DNA from 3 places in the Streptomyces sp. NPDC051020 genome. Region 3 is predicted to be linked to each of the others. Evidence: riboswitches for the same ligand, from Rfam matches in the RefSeq annotation. Region 3 holds a riboswitch; each other region holds the start of a gene.

Region 1 (6,284 bases), on a different contig from region 3:
CGGGGGCAACTCGAGCCGGCTGGTGTGGTGGGCGGTGCCCTGACCGTCCGGGAGTACCCGGGGGATCACACTCGTGCGGTCCTCGGCGCGGGGGATCACACTCGTGCGGTCCTCGGCGCCGTCGTGCGCCTCGGCGAGGGACTGCGGCGGTACGGCGTCCAGTTGTTCATCGGTGAGCGCGGCGCGCGCGGTGCGGGCCTCGGCCAGCAGGGCCACCGCGTCGAACGGGCGGACCTCGGGGTCACGGGCGGTGGCGCTCGCGACCAGGCGGTCCAGTTCGACCGCGAGCCCGGGGACGACGGCCGAGGGGGCCGGGACGTCCTCGTTGAGGTGCTGGTAGATGACCTGGGCGGGGGAGTCGCCGCTGTGCGGCTTGGCGCCCGTCAGCATCTCGTACAGCACGACACCGCAGGCGTACACATCGGCGCGGGTGTCCGCCGTGCCGTGCTCGATCTGCTCGGGGGCGAGGTAGGAGACGGTGCCCAGGACGGATCCGGTGGTGTTCGTGACGGTGCCCACAGCCCGTACGAGACCGAAATCCGCGACCTTCACCCGGCCGTCGTCCCCTATCAGGACGTTCTCCGGCTTCATGTCGCGGTGCACGAACCCCGCCCGGTGCGCGGCACCGAGTGCGGCGAGGACCGGCTCCAGGATGTCCAGGGCGGCGCGCGGCTGCAGGGCGCCGCGCTCGCGCAGGATGTCGCGCAGCGTGCAGCCCGCGACGTACTCCATCGCCAGGTAGACGTACGCCCCCTGGGCGCCCTGGTCGAAGACCGCGACCGCATTGGGGTGGGCGAGCCTGGCCACCGACTTGGCCTCACGGATGAAGCGCTCGACGAACGAGGCGTCGGTCGCGAGCGCCGGGTGCATCACCTTGAGGGCGAGCACCCGGTCGAGCCGGGTGTCCATGGCCCGGTAGACCGTGGCCATCCCGCCCACGGCGATGCGGGCATCGACGCGGTAACGGCCGTCGAGGAGCTGCCCGACAAGCGGGTCCTGGAGGGTCTTATCCACGCAGCCGAGTCTACGAGCCACCGCGGACACGACCGACGGGCCGGGGCGATCCCGGGTCCGTACTGCAGCCGAGCCGTGACAGGGACATGCGCTTCAGCAGCGTACGGACCCGGCGGACGCGCGCTCAGAACGCCGGCCGCTCCGGGTCCAGCACCGCCCGCCCCTCCACTGGTGAGGAGGCCTCGGCGAAGTGGCGACGCGGGATCCGGCCCGCGCGGTACGCCAGCCGTCCGCCGTCCACCGCGTGCCGCATCGCCGCCGCCATCAGCTCGGGCTCCTGCGCCCGGGTCACCGCCGACGCCAGCATCACCGCCGCGCACCCCAGCTCCATCGCGAGGGCCGCGTCCGAGGCGGTCCCGGCGCCCGCGTCGAGAATGACCGGCACCCGGGCCTGCTCGACGATCAGCTGGAAGTTGTGCGGATTGCGGATGCCGAGCCCGGAGCCGATGGGGGAGCCGAGCGGCATGATCGCCGCGCATCCCACGTCCTCCAGTTTCCGGGCGAGCACCGGGTCGTCGCTGGTGTACGGCAGGACGGTGAACCCGTCGTCCGCCAGGGTCTCCGCGGCGTCCAGCAGCTCGACCGGGTCGGGCAGCAGAGTCCGCTCGTCGGCCACGACCTCCAGCTTGATCCAGTCGGTGCCCAGCGCCTCGCGGGCCAGCCGGGCGGTCAGCACGGCCTCGCCCGCGGTGAAGCAGCCCGCCGTGTTCGGCAGGACGCGGATCGAGAGGCGTTCGAGGACGGAGAGGACCGAGCCCTGCACGGTCGGGTCGAGGCGGCGCATCGCGACGGTGGTCAGCTCGGTGCCGGACGCCGTCAGGGAGCGTTCGAGCACGTCGAGACTGGGCGCCCCGCCCGTTCCCATGATCAGCCGGGAGCCGAACGTGGTGCCGCCGAGGGTGAAGAGATCGTCGGACATGGTCAGCCTCCCTGGACCGCGGTGAGGACTTCGATCCGGTCGCCGTCGGCGAGGGCGGCGGCCGACCAGCGGCTGCGCGGGACGACGGTCTCGTTGAGGGCCGCGGCGACCCCGGAGGACGCCGCCGTGAGAGTCGCCACAAGGGTCTCCAGGCTGGTGCCCGCGGCGATCGAACGGGGATCGCCGTTCACGGAGACGGTGAGCGGAAGGGAGTCGGTCATGCGGGCTGCTCCTGACGTACGGAGGCGGAGGGCGGTACGGCGGCGGGTGCGAATCGTCCGGGGGCGAAGGGGCGGGCCACGGCGGGCAGCTCGCCGGTGGTCAGCAGCTCGGCCATCGCGTCACCTGTGACGGGGGTGAGCAGTACGCCGTTGCGGTGATGGCCGGTGGCGAGGTGGAGGCCGGGCACGGCGGTGGGGCCGAGCAGTGGGGCGTTGTCGGGGGACGCGGGGCGAAGGCCGGCTCGGGTCTCGGTGAGCGGCAGTTCGGTGATGCCGGGCACCAGCTCGTGGGCGTCGCGCAGCAGCTCGTACACCCCGCCCGCCGTGACGGTGGTGTCCCAGCCCATCTCCTCGCTGGTCGCGCCGACGACGAGCTCGCCGTTCTCGCGCGGGACGAGATAGACATGGCTGCCCCGGACCACGGCCCGCACGGTGCGGGTGAGGAACGGTGCGTAAGCGGCGGGCACGGTCAGCCGGAGCACCTGTCCCTTCACGGGCCGCACCGGGGGAACGACATCGTCCGGCAGCCCGGCGAGCCGCCCGCTGAGGCTGCCCGAGGCGAGTACGACCTGGTCGGCGGCCAGCTCCGTACCGGCCGCGAGTACGGCTCCGGTGGCCCGGTCCCGTGCCACCCCGAGGCGTTCCACCCAGTCGCGGTGGAAGACCACCCCAGCCCGTTCGCAGGCCGTCAGCAGAGCGGCGGCCAGCCGGCGCGGATCGACCTGGTGGTCGCCGTCGACCCGCAGACCGCCGCGCACGCCCGGCGCCAGCATGGGCTCCAGCCGACGGCACTCACGGCCGGTGAGCCATTCCGACTCCAGCCCCGAACGCTGCTGAAGCACGTGCAGCTCCCGCAGATGGGCGCGGTCGTCGGAGTCCAGGGCGACCGCAAGGGTGCCGCAGGCGCGGAAGCCGATGTCCTGGCCGCTCGCCGCCTCCAGTTCGGCCGCGAAGGCCGGGTAGCGCGCGGCGGACGCGGTATTGAGGCCGAGCAGCATCTGCTCGCCGTAGTGGAGTTCGGTGACGGCGGCGAGCATCCCGGCCGCGACCTGGGCGGCCCCGCCGCCCGGCTCGGGGTCGACGACCGCGGTGCGCAGACCGCGCTGCGCAGCCCGCCAGGCAGTCACCAGACCGATGATCCCGCCCCCGATGACGAGGACGTCGGATCCTTGTGCGGATACGGATGTGTTCCCGGAAGAACGCATGGGCGTCCAGCCCCTCCCTTCGCCGGCATGACCCGGATCAGGTTCGTACGGTCGGAGGCCGCCCAGCCTCCCTCTCAGCCCGGTGCGTCCGGGCTCCCGCGAGTGTCTTACGGTGGCCACCCTAGTGCCCCTCCCGGCAGGCTTTGCCCCGTCCGGCAAACATGGCCGGTCACGGCACTGACCCCGTCCCCCGGACCCTGTAAGGGAGCAGCCACCATGGCCCGTTCGCTCGACAAACTCGTCCTCTCGCCGGTCGCCGACCAGGCGCCGGGCCAGGTGGGCACCCGTACCCGCTTCACGTACCACGAGGAGGACGGCCGGATCTGGGCCGAGTACGCGGGCGGCGACGTGGTCCGGGGCCATCTCGTCGGCACCAGGACCGCCGATCGACTCGACTTCCGGTACGTCCAGTTGAAGCAGGACGGAACGACATCCTCCGGACACTGCCTCTCGACCGTCGTCGACCTCGCCGACGGCCGCGTGCGGCTGGACGAGCGGTGGGAGTGGGAGTCGCAGGAGGGCAGCGGGACGAGCGTGGTCGAGGAGCTGTCTAGCTGACGGACCGTCAGGTGTTTAAGGTGGACAGGTGAGCGAGCAGCAGACTGAGCAGCCGGACCGGCGGACCGAGCGCCGCATCGTCATCGTCGGTGCGGGCATGGCAGGTGTGCAGACCGCGGTGGCCCTGCGGGAACAGGGCTTCACCGGCCCGGTCACCCTGATCGGCGCCGAACCCCACCAGCCCTACGACCGGCCGCCGCTGTCCAAGGCGGTGCTGCTCGGCGAGGCTGAGGGCTCCGCCTTCGACATCGACTTCGAGGCGCTCGACATCGAGCTGCAACTGGGCCGCGACGTGACCGGTCTCCGGTCCGAGGCGCACGAACTGGACACCCCGACAGGCCCCGTCCCGTACGACGTCCTGGTCATCGCCACCGGCGCCGAACCGGTCGAGCTGCCGGGCTCCGAGGGTGTGCGCGGTGTCCATCTGCTGCGCACCCTCGACGACGCCGCACGGCTGCGGCCGGTCCTCGGTGAGCAGCACAGCGTCGTGGTCGTCGGCGCCGGGTGGATCGGCGCGGAGTTCGCCACCGCGGCCCGCGCCGCGGGCTGCGAGGTCACCGTTGTCGAGGCCGCCGACCGGCCGCTCGCGGGCGTCCTGCCCGCCGAGGTCGCCGCTCCGATGGCCCGCTGGTACGGGGAGAGCGGCGCGGAACTCCTCACCGGTGCCCCGGTGGCCCGCATCGAGCCCGGCCGGGTGGTCCTCGCCGACGGCCGCGCACTCGCGGCCGGAGCGGTGGTCGTCGGGATCGGCGCCCGGCCCGCCACCGCCTGGCTGGCCGGCTCCGGCATCGCGCTCGGACCGGACGGATCGGTGACCGCCGACGAAGCGCTGCGAACCTCGCTGCCCGATGTGTACGCCGTCGGGGACTGCGCCTCCTTCCCCTCCGCGCGATATGGCACGCGCCTCCTCGTCCACCACTGGGACAACGCAGTCCAGGGGCCGCGGGCCGCCGCCGCCAACATCATCGGCGCCGGCTCCCGCGGGGCACCGCAGCCGGTCACGTACGACCCCGTGCCGTACTTCTGGTCCGAGCAGTTCGACCGGTTCGTGCAGTACGCGGGCCATCACGGGGGCGCCGACACTCTGCTGTGGCGCGGCGACCCGGACGGCCCCGCCTGGTCGGTGCTCTGGCTGCGGGACGGCGTGCTGGTCGCCGTCCTCGCCGTCGGCCGGCCGCGCGACCTGGCCCAGGGGCGCAAGCTCATCGAGGCGGGGGCGCGGCTCGATGAGGTGCGGGCGGCCGATCCCTCCGTGCCGCTGAAATCGACGGTACGTCAGTAACGGCCTTCCCCTGAAGGGGCCGGTGGGCAATCTCCGTACACCACCACGCTCACCCCGCCCGCCCGCCCGCCCGCCCGGTGCGAGGGCCCCTGGAACAAGGTCGTCCTCGACTGGTCGGGCAGCGTGAAGGGGCGTCAGTACGACCGTCTCGCCGCGGTGTTCGTCGGCGGCGCGGAGGTCTTCCGCACCAGCACGGCCGAGCCCGACGACGACGGCATCAGCTGGCACGTCGCCAAGGACATCACCGAGGGCTACGTCCGACCTCGAAGGGCCGGATCACCACCACCGTCGAGCAGGAATTCGCGTACACCGACACGGACACGGTCTCCAGGGCCGGGCAGCAGCAGACGATGCACCAGCGCGACCACGGCGCCACCACGGTGACGACCAGGACGGGCGGGCGTACCAGCGCACAGCGGCACGCCTGGTCCTGCCCCATCGACGTCGACATGGACATCCCGGTCTACGGCGACCACAACAACTACGACCTGAGGGCCGCCGTCACCCAGCGCCGTGTGCTGATCGACACCTCCCGGACGGGCTCCGCGCGTGTGTGGCGCACGGACGCCGTGACGGACGACACCGTGGACTCGACCGGCAACCTCGCCCGCACGGGCGGCGTGGTCACCGCCGTGGGCGGAGCCTCGGCCGAGAAGTGCCGGGGCACTGCCGACGCCGGGGCCTGCTACTCGCGTGTCCTGGAGTCCGCCCACGGCTGGATCACCAGCGGCCAGGAGTCCCGTTGCCGCGTCGCGGACGTGGTTCGCGAGGCCCTGAAGGGATGAGTCCGGGTATCGGCTGTCAGTGCGGGATGGCAGGCTTGTCCTGTGACCGAGATTGACGCAAAGATCGATGCTCTCGTCCCTGCCTGGCTCCACCTCCCCGATATCGCAGAAATGTTCGATGTCGAGGTGACGCGCGTGCGGCAGCTGGTCAAGGAAGGCCAGCTCATCGCCGTACGACGTGGTGAGAACCGGGCGCTCCAGGTGCCTGCTGCCTTCATCGACGGCAACAAGGTGGTCAAGGGCCTCACCGGCACCCTGACGCTCCTGAGGGACGACGGCTTCTCCGACGAAGAGATGTTG
Region 2 (6,284 bases), on a different contig from region 3:
GTTCCAGGCCGCCTGGCTGCTCAACGGCGGCCAGAAGAACGACATGGAGCGGCTCCAGGACCACCACCTCCAGTGGATGTCCCGGCTCGACGCGGTCGTCGAGGAGGACGGGCATCTGCTGCTGCACTCCGACACGACGGCGTACCTCGATTACGGCTCCACCATCGAGGACGTCAATGACACCGTGCACGCCATTCTCACGCGTAACGACGCCGATGAGTGCTGGGACCTCTTCCGTAAGCTCACCAAGCGGTTCGCCTTCCGCGACGAGGCGGGTCCGCAGGCGGTCCAGGAGCTGATGGCGGCCTACGGCGGACAGCGCATCGTCCATGGTCACAGCCCCATTCCGTATCTCCTCGGCGAGGTCGGCTCGGAGGACGGCGAGGACAGCGCCGGCCCCGTGGTGGAGGGCCCGCACGTATACGCGGACGGGCTCGCGATCGCCATGGACGGCGGCGTGACCATGGCCGGAAAGCTACTGGTCGTCCAGCTGCCGTTGCATGACTGACGGTCTTCGGGGAAGACGCATCAACGACCTGACCACGCCGACCACTGGGCCTATTTACGGAAACCCCCTGTCACCCCGTGCCGTGGGCGCTCTACCATCGGCGTATCAGTAGCAGGCTCTCCTCCGTTTCCGCCCAACTGTCCGGCCAGTGCGGGTAGTCAGGCCCAACGGAGCATCGGGGGATGCACATGAACAGCGCTCCGCACCTGCTGGCCGAGGACCGACCCGAGTACGAGCGGATCCTCGGCGACGCGCTGCGTCACGCTCACGAACGACCGGATCTCGCCGGAGTCGGCGAACGGCTCAACGCGGAACAGCTGCGCACCATGGCACTGAACGCCACGGCACTGATCACCACGGCGGCGGCCACCGAGTACGACCACTATGTGAAGGCTCGCAACGAGCTGCGCGCACCGGCCGCCGACTCCGCCCAGGGCTCGGGCCTCGGCTCCGACGCGGACGATCCGGACCGGCCGGGCGCCGGGATAGGGGCGGTCGTCACGGTCCTGGCGCCGATGCTCGCGGGCACCGCCGCACTGATCTTCCTGCTGGTCGGCTATCTGCTGAAGATGCTCAGCCGGCCCCCCTCATTCGCCGACACCATGGTCGCCGCCGGGTGGTTCTTCGCGGCGGTGACGGCGGCCGCGATACTGGCCGCCGCCGTCGGACTGCTCATCACGGCGCTGCGCAACGGATCGACCGCGCTGCCCGCCGAGGATGCCGAGGACGAGCTGCCGGAGGAGGTGGCGCGCGCAAGGGAGGCCTGGCGTCATGCGCTGCTGGAGCGCGGCATCCTGCCGTTCCTGCGCGATGCACTCGCCGATCCCACCGCAGGCGCCGCGTCGCGCACCCCGCACCCGTCGGCCCACCGCATCCCGAAGATCGGCTACAGCAGACCGGACTTCACGGGGCCGGACGAGGGGCCGGCGGCGGGGCCCCGCCCGTCGTTCACGAGCCCGGACTTCACCAGCCCGGACTTCGGCGGCCCGGAACACGAACCTGACTGACCGGCCGCCGCGGCCCGGCGCGTCTCCGCCTGCGGCCTGCATACGCGAGAAACGTAACGGCTCCCACCGACACCCGGCGGGTGGCCGGTGGAGCGGCCCGCGGCTCCCCGGCAGTTTCCGGGGGGGTGCGGGCCGCTCCAGTACGGCGTACTCAGTCGGTGAGCGGGAGGTACACCCGGTTGCCCGCGGCCGCGAACTCCGCCGACTTCTTCATCATGCCCTCGGCGATCTCGGCCTCGGTCGCCGTGGGCCCGTCGCCGCCGAACTGCTCCGAGATGCTTCGGCTGATCTTCATCGAGCAGAACTTCGGGCCGCACATCGAGCAGAAGTGGGCCGTCTTCGCCGGCTCGGCCGGCAGCGTCTCGTCGTGGAACTCCCGTGCCGTGTCCGGGTCGAGTGCCAGGTTGAACTGGTCCTCCCAGCGGAACTCGAACCGCGCGTCCGACAGTGCGTCGTCCCAGTCCCGCGCCCCTGGATGCCCCTTGGCGAGGTCCGCAGCGTGGGCCGCGATCTTGTAGGTGATGACGCCCGTCTTCACGTCGTCCCGGTTGGGCAGGCCCAGGTGCTCCTTGGGCGTGACGTAACAGAGCATCGCCGTCCCCCACCAGGCGATCATCGCCGCGCCGATGCCCGAGGTGATGTGGTCATACGCCGGGGCGATATCGGTGGTCAGCGGGCCGAGCGTGTAGAACGGCGCCTCCTCGCAGATCTCCTGCTGGAGGTCGATGTTCTCCTTGATCTTGTGCATCGGGACATGGCCCGGGCCCTCGATCATGGTCTGGACGCCGAACCGCTTGGCGACCGAGTTGAGCTCGCCCAGCGTACGCAGTTCGGCGAACTGCGCCTCGTCGTTGGCGTCGGCGATCGAGCCGGGGCGCAGTCCGTCGCCCAGCGAGTACGTCACGTCGTACGTCGCGAGGATCTCGCAGAGCTCCTCGAAGTTCTCGTACAGGAACGATTCCTTGTGGTGAGCCAGGCACCACGCGGCCATGATCGACCCACCGCGGGAGACGATCCCGGTCTTGCGCCGGGCGGTGAGCGGGACATACGGCAGCCGCACGCCGGCGTGGACCGTCATGTAGTCGACGCCCTGCTCGGCCTGCTCGATCACAGTGTCCTTGTAGATCTCCCAGGTCAGCTCCTCCGCCCTGCCGTCGACCTTTTCGAGGGCCTGGTAGAGGGGCACGGTGCCGATCGGCACGGGGGAGTTACGCAGTACCCACTCGCGGGTGGTGTGAATGTTGCGGCCGGTGGAGAGATCCATGACCGTGTCGGCGCCCCACCGCGTCGCCCAGGTCATCTTCTCGACCTCCTCCTCGATGGAGGAAGTGACCGCGGAGTTGCCGATGTTGGCGTTGACCTTCACCAGGAACCGCTTGCCGATGATCATCGGCTCGGTCTCCGGGTGGTTGACGTTGGCCGGCAGGACCGCCCGGCCGGCCGCGATCTCCTCGCGTACGACCTCGGGTTCGACATTCTCCCGGATCGCCACGTACTCCATCTCCGGGGTGATCTCGCCCCGGCGGGCGTACGTGAGCTGGGTGACGGGCTGCCCGTCGCGGCTGCGGCGCGGACGGCGCGGACGGCCGGGGAAGACGGCGTCGAGGTTACGCAGTCCGCGCGGCGAGGTGTGCCCCAGCCCGTCGTCCTCGGGGCGGACGGGGCGGCCCACGTACTCCTCGGTGTCGCCGCGGGCGGTGATCCAGTTCTCCCGCAGGGGTGCGAGACCGCGCCGTACGTCGGTTTCGGTGGCGGGATCGGTGTACGGCCCCGACGTGTCGTACAGCGTCACGTCCTTGCCGTTGGTGAGGTGCACCTTTCGGACCGGCACCTGGAGGTCCGGGCGGGAGCCCTGGACGTATCCCTTGTGCCAGCCGATGGACGTGCCGGCCTCGTCGCTCTGGTTCGAGGCAGGCGTGCGTGCGTCCGATGTGGTCATGAGACCTACTCCCTACGCCGGCATTACCCGGTAACAGGTTCGGCGGTCGGCGCAGCCTGTCCCGTACGGATGTACGGATATCAGCGCCCTCTCAGCCCGGTGCTCCGAGCTCCCGCGTGTGCAAAGGTGCCACCACGCTAGCGCCTGTTCCGGCGTGCTGGACAGAGGGCCTGTTCCTTCTTGCGATGATCGCCCGGTGACATCCCTTAAGAGCGCCCCCGGATCGCAGGACCATCAGCACGGGCATTCGCACAGCCACGGCCCTGCTGCGCCGGTCTCCGCACATCTGCGCAAGGTCATCGCGGGCGTGCTGATCCCGTTCGCCACCGCGGTCGTTGTCGGCCTGGTGGTTCTCTGGCCGGGCGGTGCGCCCGCGCACGAGCGCACCGGTGTCGGTTTCGACCGGCAGACCCAGCAGGGCAAGGTGGTGAACGTCGACAAGGTCGACTGCAAGGACGTGAATGCCGCGCAGACGCCGGTCACGGGCGGCACCACGACGCCATCAAAGGACGCGGGCACCGGTCAGGAACCGGGGCTGTGCGAGAAGGCCACGGTCGAGGTGACGGCCGGGCACGACAAGGGGCGCACGTTCGTCGAGATCATTCAGCCCGACGCCCCTCGGCAGTTGCGCGAGGGGCAGGGCGTGGTTGTGGCGTACGCCCCCGACGCGCCCCATGACCTGCAGTACTCCGTGACGGATGTGAACCGGAAGTTCCCGATGGCGCTGCTGGCCGGGATCTTCGCTCTCGCAGTGGTCGTCGTCGGCAGAATGCGCGGGTTGATGGCGCTGGTCGCGCTCGCGGTGTCGTTCGCCGTACTGACCCTGTTCATCCTCCCCGCGATCCTTCAGGGGTCGAATCCGCTGCTCGTCGCGGTCGTCGGGGCCAGCGCGATCATGCTCATCGCGCTCTACATGTGCCATGGCCTGACCGCACGCACCTCGGTCGCGGTCATCGGCACCCTGATCTCACTGCTGCTGATCGGGCTGCTCGGTTCGCTCTTCATCGGCTGGGCGAGCCTGACGGGGAACACCGACGACAGCACCGGTCTGATCCACGGCCTCTACCCCCACATCGACATGAGCGGCCTGCTGCTGGCCGGCGTCATCATCGGTTCGCTCGGTGTGCTCGACGACGTGACGGTCACCCAGACGTCGGCGGTCTGGGAGCTGCACCAGGCGGACCCGACCATGGGTGCGCGAAAGCTGTACCGCGCAGGGATCAGGATCGGTCGCGACCATATCGCCTCGGTGGTCAATACGCTGGTGCTCGCCTACGCAGGCGCCGCGCTTCCCCTGCTGCTGCTGTTCTCGATCGCGCAGAGCAGCGTGGGGACGGTGGCCAACAGCGAGCTCGTGGCGGAGGAGATCGTCCGGACGCTGGTCGGCTCGATCGGACTGGTCGCCTCGGTTCCGGTGACGACGGTGCTCGCGGCGCTGGTGGTCTCCGCGGACCGCACAGGGCTCGGCGCGGAAGCAGGAGCTTCGGCACCCGTACGGGGCGGGAGGGGCCGGCGTCGCAGGGCGAGGCATTGAGCACCTCGACGCGGAGCACATATCACCCGTTCGGCAGATACGGCGTTCGATCGGCCGGTAGGCCGTCCGCGCAGTTCTTCCTCAGCCGGCGTTCTGTTCCTTGGCCAGGATCCGGCCCAGCGCCTCTTCCAGGCTGCCCTCGAAGTCACTCAGCGTGCACTCCTGCCCGAGGGGCACGAGCTTGTCCGTGCGGTCGAGAAACGCGACGAGTGGCGCTGTACCGGCCCTGAACAGGGCGCGATCCGTCCCGACCTGCAGCCGGATGTGTACGTCGGAGAGTCCCTCGGGCTCCGTGGGACTGATGTGCACATCGCCGTCGCCGCTGGGGCTGTTGAGGCCGTCCAGCAGCAGCTCACGGCCGAAAGCCCAGGTGACGGGGGCGTCGCCGGGCAGGTGGAAGGTCATCCGGATCGCATACGGATCGCACACCTCGTACCGGAGTTCCACCGGGATACGGAATGAGAGCTCCTCGGAAACGAGAAAGCTCATCATGACCTCAGCTTGAACCGACTCGCGCATCGTCCAACCCCGCAGTAGTTGAATCTGGCCAGGAATGATCCCCCATGGCCCTATTGACGCCATCGTGGTGCACGCGATAGCAGATCACAAGGAGTGATTTTTCAGATACTGATAGAGAACACGAACGAACGCAAGAGGCTTGCCACTTCGCCGCGTAGTCGTTCGACTGCGGGGAGCAATCGATCTTCCTGCTCGAGAGGCATGGAAATCGCCATGGCGGCTGCAGTGAATCCGGCCGTGATCGGGATGGCCGCGCAGACCGTCCCGAGGGCGTACTCCTGTCGTTCGATGACAGGTTCCATCCGCTCCAACGACCTCAAACGCTCAAGAAGCGCCGGTCGGTCCCGCACCGAATAGCGGGTGAGAGGCCGCACAGGGTGACGGTCCAGATGGTCCTCACGGGCCTTCTCGTCGAGCTGGCTGAGCAGACACTGACCGAGCGCATGGGCATGCCCGGTCTCCCGGAACGAGGCCCACTCGTCCGCCGCGGGAGCCGCGGGGGTGTCAGCAACCGCGATGAGTTCGATCTCGCCGTCACGGTAGACGGCGCAGTAGACCGGCGCACCGATGATGTCGCGCCAGCGGGCCAGCGACTGGGTCATTCTGCTGCGACGATTCTGCAGACAGCCGTCGTCGACAAGCCTCTCTGCGGCGGTGCCGAAGAGGAAAACACCGTTCGCGCGGCGCAGGTAGCCCTCATGGGTGAGGGTGCGCAGCAGGTGATAGGCGGTAGGAAGAGGCAGTCCCGCTTCCCGTGCGAGCTGCTTCGCGGGCGCC
Region 3 (6,284 bases):
CGACTGTGCAGCGCAGCCCGGACTCCGGGGATCCGAGCCGTACGCCGGCCGGACGCACCAGCAGAGCGCACGGGCCCTGCGGTGAGCCGTCCGGCACCGGCACCTTCCCCCACGCCGTAGCGGCCGCGGCGCCGGTCACCGTCGCGTCCACCACGTTGTCGAAGCCGAGGAACCGGGCGACGAACGCCGAGGCGGGGCGCTGCCAGACCTCCAACGGGGTGCCCGCCTGGGCGATCCGCCCGTCGCGCATCACGATGACCCGGTCGGCGAGGGCGAAGGCCTCGCCCTGGTCGTGGGTGACGGCGAGCACCGTCGTCCCCAACCGGGCGAACAGGGTGCGCAGTTCGACGACGAGGCGTTCGCGCAGACTGCGGTCCAACTGGCCGAGCGGCTCGTCCAGCATCAGCAGCTTCGGCCGCGGGGCGAGCGCCCGCGCGAGGGCGACGCGCTGCTGTTCTCCGCCGGACAGTGCGGCGACGGCCCGCCGTTCGGCGCCGGGCAGGCCCACCAGTTCGAGAAGTTCGGCGACCCTGCGGTCCTGGTCGCCGCGTGTGACGCCGTGCATGCGCAGCCCGAAGGCGACGTTGGCGCCGACGTCCCGGTGCGGAAAGAGCTGATGATCCTGGAACATCAGGCCGAGACCGCGCCGGTGGACCGGCACGCCGGCCTGGTCGACGCCGTCGAGGAGCACCCGGCCGCCGTCCGGCGGGTGCAGTCCGGCAACCACGCGCAGCAGGGTCGACTTACCGCTGCCGCTGGGCCCCAGGACACAGACGATCTCGTGGTTCGCGACCTTCAGATCCACCGCTTCGAGCGCCGCCCGCTTCCCGAAGAGGACTGTGGCGGATTCCAGTGTCAGCACGTCCAGAACACCCCGAGCATCGTCAGAACTCCCCGGACCGGTCCGGGCGGATACGTTCGAGCAGGAGCAGCGACACCGCGCACACCAGCATCAGAATCGTGCTGAGCGCCATCGCCTGCCCGTAGTTGAGCTCCCCGGACCGTCCCAGCAGCCGCGCCACGGCCACCGGCAGGGTCGGGTTGTCGGGCCGCGCGATGAACACCGTCGCCCCGAACTCGCCGAGCGACACGGCGAACGCGAAGCCCGCCGCGACCAGCACCGCTCTTCGCACCAGCGGCAGATCGACCTCGCGCCAGGCCCGCAGCGGCGACGCCCCGAGCACCGCCGCCGCCTCCCGGAGCCGCCCGTCCACCGCCCGCAGGACCGGCAGCATCGTCCGTACGACAAAGGGAACGCCGACCAGCGCCTGGGCGAGGGGCACCAGGATCCACGATGTCCGCAGGTCCAGCGGGGGCCTGTCCAGCGTGATCAGAAAACCGAAGCCGACGGTGACGGCGGACACCCCGAGAGGCAGCATCAGCAGCGCGTCGAAACCCCGGACCAGCCGCCCGGCCAAGGGGGTCCCCCCGGCCGAGTCTGTTCGAGGCCGGCGGAGCGTCAGCGCGGCCGCCGCGAGCCCGCCGACGATCAGCGCGATCACAGTCGCGACCAGCGCGTACTGCAGTGAGTTCCCGATCGCTTCGAGGGGTGCGACCAGGAACGTGCTGCCGCTCGCCTCCGCGGACTGCAGGGCGCGGTAGTAGCCGAAGCCGAAGCCGCCGGGGGTGTCCAGCGAACGTTCCACGAGCACACCGAGCGGCAGCAGGATCAGCACCAGGACCGTCAGCAGGACCCCGCCGAGCAGCGCCCACTGCCCGGTGCCGCGCGGCCTGCGGGAGGTCTGCGCCGGATCGACCAGCTTCAGCGCCATTTCCCCGCGCCGCACGGCCCACGCGTGCACGGCCAGGATCACGCCGACCGCGGCGAACTGAACCAGTGTCAGCACGGCGGCCGTCGGAAGGTCGAGGAGCTGGGCGGTCTGCCGGTAGACCTCGACCTCCAGCGTGGAGTAGCCCGGACCGCCGAGGATCTGCACAACCCCGAAGGAGGTGAACGTGAAGAGGAAGACCATCAGCCCGGCGGCGGCCACCGCGGGCGCGAGGGCCGGCAGAGTGACCCGCCGCCACGCCGCGAACCGCCCGGCGCCCAGCACCCGGGCGGCCTCCTCCTGCCGCGGGTCGAGCTGCGACCACAGTCCGCCGACGGTCCGCACGACGACCGCGTAGTTGAAGAAGACATGGGCGATCAGGATCGCCCACACCGTGGTGTCGAGACGCACGCCCGCCAGTTCGTCGAGGAAACCGCCGCGCCCCAGCAGCGCCAGGAAGGCCGTCCCCACGACGACGGTCGGCAGGACGAACGGCACGGTGACGACCGCCCGCAGCACCTGCTTGCCGGGGAAGGCGAAGCGGGCGAAGACATACGCGCCGGGCAGCGCGACCAACAGGGTCAGCGCGGTCGACGCGAGGGCCTGCCAGGTGGTGAACCAGAGGACGTCGAGGATGTCCGGCCGGGTCAGCACCTCGCCGATCCGGCCGAACTGCCAGGCGCCGTCGGCCTTCAGCCCGCGGCCGACGATCGCGACGACGGGGTAGGCGAAGAACAGCGCGAAGAACGTGGCGGGCACGGCCATCAGACCGAGCCGCACCGCACTCCCCCGCCACGCCCCCGCGCGACGGGGATCCGCGAGCCTGGACCGGGCGCGCGCACCCTTCCCGCCCGCGCCCGGACCGCGTACGGGACTCTTCGCTACTTCACTACGAGCGAGGACCACGACTGGACCCACTGCTCACGGTTCTTGGCGATGGCGGCCGGGGCCACGGTGGTGGGCCTGTCGACCGTGGCGCCGAACTCCGTGAAGAGCTCCGGCAGCTTCGCGTCCTTGGTGACCGGGCTCACGAACATGTTGAGCGGCATGTCCTCCTGGAACTTCTTGCCGATCAGGAAGTCCAGCAGCGCCTTGCCGCCCGCCTCGTTCTTCGCGCCGTTCAGCAGACCGGCGAACTCGATCTGACGGAAGCACGTCCCGGTCGCGACCCCGGTCGGAGCCTCGCTCGGCCGCGGCTTCGCGTAGAGCACCTCGACCGGCGGACTGGAGGCGTACGAGACGACGAGCGGCCGGTCCGCATTGGCCTTCTTGCCGCCCGCGGACCCGGAGAACTCCTCGTTGTACGCCTGCTCCCAGCCGTCGACCACCTTCACGCCATTGCTCTTCAGCTTCTTCCAGTAGTCCTGGTATCCGCTCTCGCCGTAGGTGGCGACGGTACCGAGAAGGAAGCCGAGACCGGGCGACGAGGTTGCGGCGTTCTCGGTGACGAGAAGGTTCTTGTACGCGGGCTTCGCCAAGTCGTCGAAGGTCTTCGGCGGCGCGAGCTTCTTGTCGGCGAAGTACTTCTTGTCGTAGTTGATGCAGATGTCGCCGGTGTCGATCGGAGTGACCCGGTGCTTGGCCGCGTCCAGTTGGGCATCGGCCGCGACCCGGTCGATGCCCTTCGCCTCGTACGGGGTGAACAGTCCGTTGTCGAGGGCGCGGGAGAGCAGCGTGTTGTCGACGCCGAAGAACACATCGCCGCGCGGGGAACCCTTGGTCAGGATCTCCTGGTTGAGCGCAGTGCCTGCGTCACCGCTCTTCAGCACCTTGACCGTGTAGCCGGTCTCCTTCGTGAACGCCTTCAGCACGTCCTTGGAGGCGTTGAACGAGTCGTGACTGACAAGCGTCACGGTCTTGGAGCCGGAGCCCTTCGTGTCACCGGCTCCTGATGCCGAGTCGTCGGAACTGCCGCAGCCGGCAAGTGTCGTGACGCCGAGCGCGGCGGCGAGGGCCGTCGCCGCGAGCTGCTTGGTCCCACGCGTGGTGCGGGTGGTGCTCATTATGAATTCCTCCTGGGTTTGACCAGGAAGAGACGCGGCCCTGCCCCTGGAGAAGCGGGCAGGGCGCAACAGCATGAGTTGATGACCGAACTTCCTACCCGGAATGACCCGGGCGAGGTTCAGAGGGTCTGCGGCCAACCTGTCCTCGGTGCCGCACTCTCAGCGCTGTGGCGCTCCCCTGTCGGAATATGAAGTTGATTTCGGGCCCAGGTTACACGGGCCCCTTCGGCCTCAGCGCTCGGATGCCGCCAGCTGTCCGCAGGCCCCGTCGATCTCCTGGCCGCGGGTGTCCCGCACGGTCACGGGCACTCCGTGGGAGGCGATCGCGTCGACGAACGCCTTCTCGTCCTCGGGCCGGGAAGCGGTCCACTTCGAGCCCGGTGTCGGGTTGAGCGGGATCAGGTTGACATGAACGCGCTTGCCCTTGAGGAGCCGGCCGAGCAGGTCACCGCGCCAGGCCTGGTCGTTGATGTCGCGGATCAGCGCGTACTCGATGGAGATCCGGCGGCCGGACTTCTCCGCGTACTCCCACGCCGCGTCCAGCACCTCGCGTACCTTCCAGCGCGTGTTCACCGGCACGAGCGTGTCCCGCAACTCGTCGTCCGGCGCGTGCAGCGAGACGGCGAGACGGCACTTGAAGCCCTCGTCGGCGAAGCGCAGCATGGCCGGCACCAGGCCCACGGTGGAGACGGTGATGCCGCGCTGCGAAAGACCGAGACCGTCCGGCTCCGGGTCGGTCAGCCGGCGAATCGCGCCGACCACCCTCTTGTAGTTGGCGAGCGGCTCACCCATGCCCATGAAGACGATGTTGGAGAGCCGCGCAGGTCCGCCCGGAACCTCCCCATCACGCAGCGCACGCATGCCGTCCACGATCTGGTGGACGATCTCGGCGGTCGACAGATTGCGGTCCAGACCGGCCTGCCCCGTCGCGCAGAACGGGCAGTTCATCCCGCATCCGGCCTGCGACGAGATGCACATCGTCACCCGCTCCGGGTAGCGCATCAGGACGGACTCGACCAGCGTCCCGTCGTGCAGCTTCCACAGCGTCTTACGGGTGGTGTCGTCGTCGCAGCTGATGTGCCGGACCACGGACATCAGGTCGGGGAACATCGCCTCGGCGAGCTTGTCCCGTGAACCGGCCGGGATGTTGGTCCACTCGGCCGGGTCGTGCGTGTACCGCGCGAAGTAGTGCTGCGACAGCTGCTGCGCGCGGAACGGCTTCTCGCCGATCGCGGCGACGGCTTCCTTGCGCTCGGCGGGCGTGAGGTCGGCGAGGTGCCGCGGCGGCTTCTTGGCTCCGCGGGGCGCGACGAAAGTGAGTTCTCCGGGCTTAGGCATGGTTCATCCAGTGTCGCAGACACGCCGTGGTGCCCACGGTCGTCGCCGGCTCAGGCGGGACAGGGTACGACCGCGCCCGGTCGACGGCGCTCCTTGCCTGTCGCCATCGGCGGCCACCGACGGCCCACAGACGGCCCGGCCGCGCCGGCGGACCGTGACCGATCGCACGACACGCACGTGGTGCGCACAGCAGCCCACTGCCCTCGTGAAGGCCGGCGCCTGGCGAGAGCGGGACCATCGCTCAGACAGATGAGTGAGGGCCCGCCGTCCTGTGGACAACGGACCCTCACTGATAAAAACGCAGGTCAGGCTGGGGGTGGCCCCGGCCTTTCAGCTGGAGCCGACGAAAAGCACCAGCAGGAGCCAGACCACCGGAGCGGTCGGCAGCAGCGAGTCCAGTCGGTCCATGATCCCGCCGTGACCGGGGAGCAGCGTGCCCATGTCCTTGATCCCGAGATCCCGCTTGATCATGGACTCGCCCAGGTCACCCAGGGTGGCGCTGGCAGCGACGGCCAGGCCGAGCAGCAGCCCCTGCCACCAGGTGCCGTCGTCGATCAGGAACTGCATGCACAACGCACCGGCGACCATCGCGAAGGCGACGGCCCCGAACAGTCCCTCGCGGGTCTTTCCGGGGCTGATCCGCGGCGCGAGCTTGTGCTTGCCGAAGCGCCAGCCGACGGCGTACGCGCCCGTGTCGCTGACCACCGTCAGCAGGAGGAAGGTGAGGACCCGCTGCGCCCCGTCGTCGGCGCTCAGCAGCATCGCGACGAAGGTGGCCAGGAAGGGTACGTAGAACGCGGCGAAAACACCGGCCGTGACATCCTTGAGGTACCCGTCGGGCGGCTCGGTCATCCGCCAGACGAGCACCGCCAGAGCGGTCAGGGCCATGGCGACCCAGGCGCCCTCGGCTCCGCGCACATAGCCGGCCACGACCATCGCCGCGCCGCCGATCGCGAGCGGTACGAGCGGTGCCTTGATGCCCTTGCGCTCCTGCAGCCGGGAGGTGAGCTCCCAGAGGCCGACGACGACGGCGATGGCTATCACGCCGATGAAGACGGCCTTCACGATGAACAGCGAGGCGACGATGACGGCCCCGAGCCCCACACCGACCCCTATGGCGGCTCGCAGGTCACGACCCGCACGTTTCTTCTGGGGCGGCGGCGGCGCGGTGGAC

What was found. A riboswitch is a leader RNA that binds a small molecule or an ion and turns the genes downstream of it on or off. The one in region 3 is predicted to bind thiamine pyrophosphate.
Region 1: another riboswitch for thiamine pyrophosphate. It lies ahead of thiO (glycine oxidase ThiO); the one in region 3 lies ahead of AB0N06_RS11275 (thiamine ABC transporter substrate-binding protein).
Region 2: another riboswitch for thiamine pyrophosphate. It lies ahead of thiC (phosphomethylpyrimidine synthase ThiC); the one in region 3 lies ahead of AB0N06_RS11275 (thiamine ABC transporter substrate-binding protein).

The regions. Positions count from the first base shown of each region.
Region 1 covers NZ_JBFBCG010000022.1:47,111-53,394, reverse strand. Annotated here, with positions in the region: gene pknB (Stk1 family PASTA domain-containing Ser/Thr kinase) at 1-1,014, opposite strand, end outside; gene AB0N06_RS14590 (thiazole synthase) at 1,139-1,933, opposite strand; gene thiS (sulfur carrier protein ThiS) at 1,936-2,154, opposite strand; gene thiO (glycine oxidase ThiO) at 2,151-3,359, opposite strand; TPP riboswitch at 3,357-3,469, opposite strand; gene AB0N06_RS14575 (hypothetical protein) at 3,576-3,917, shown strand; gene AB0N06_RS14570 (FAD-dependent oxidoreductase) at 3,946-5,199, shown strand; partial or broken gene AB0N06_RS14565 (peptide-N4-asparagine amidase) at 5,290-5,445, shown strand; gene AB0N06_RS14560 (hypothetical protein) at 5,550-5,984, shown strand; gene AB0N06_RS14555 (Rv2175c family DNA-binding protein) at 6,027-6,284, shown strand, end outside.
Region 2 covers NZ_JBFBCG010000004.1:47,875-54,158, reverse strand. Annotated here, with positions in the region: gene AB0N06_RS03580 (metallophosphoesterase) at 1-508, shown strand, start outside; gene AB0N06_RS03575 (hypothetical protein) at 691-1,515, shown strand; gene thiC (phosphomethylpyrimidine synthase ThiC) at 1,667-3,454, opposite strand; TPP riboswitch at 3,447-3,580, opposite strand; gene AB0N06_RS03565 (YibE/F family protein) at 3,651-4,988, shown strand; gene AB0N06_RS03560 (SsgA family sporulation/cell division regulator) at 5,070-5,507, opposite strand; gene AB0N06_RS03555 (helix-turn-helix domain-containing protein) at 5,609-6,284, opposite strand, start outside.
Region 3 covers NZ_JBFBCG010000015.1:78,975-85,258, reverse strand. Annotated here, with positions in the region: gene AB0N06_RS11285 (ABC transporter ATP-binding protein) at 1-862, opposite strand, end outside; gene AB0N06_RS11280 (iron ABC transporter permease) at 885-2,534, opposite strand; gene AB0N06_RS11275 (thiamine ABC transporter substrate-binding protein) at 2,651-3,772, opposite strand; TPP riboswitch at 3,846-3,962, opposite strand; gene rlmN (23S rRNA (adenine(2503)-C(2))-methyltransferase RlmN) at 4,004-5,110, opposite strand; gene AB0N06_RS11265 (phosphatidate cytidylyltransferase) at 5,441-6,284, opposite strand, start outside.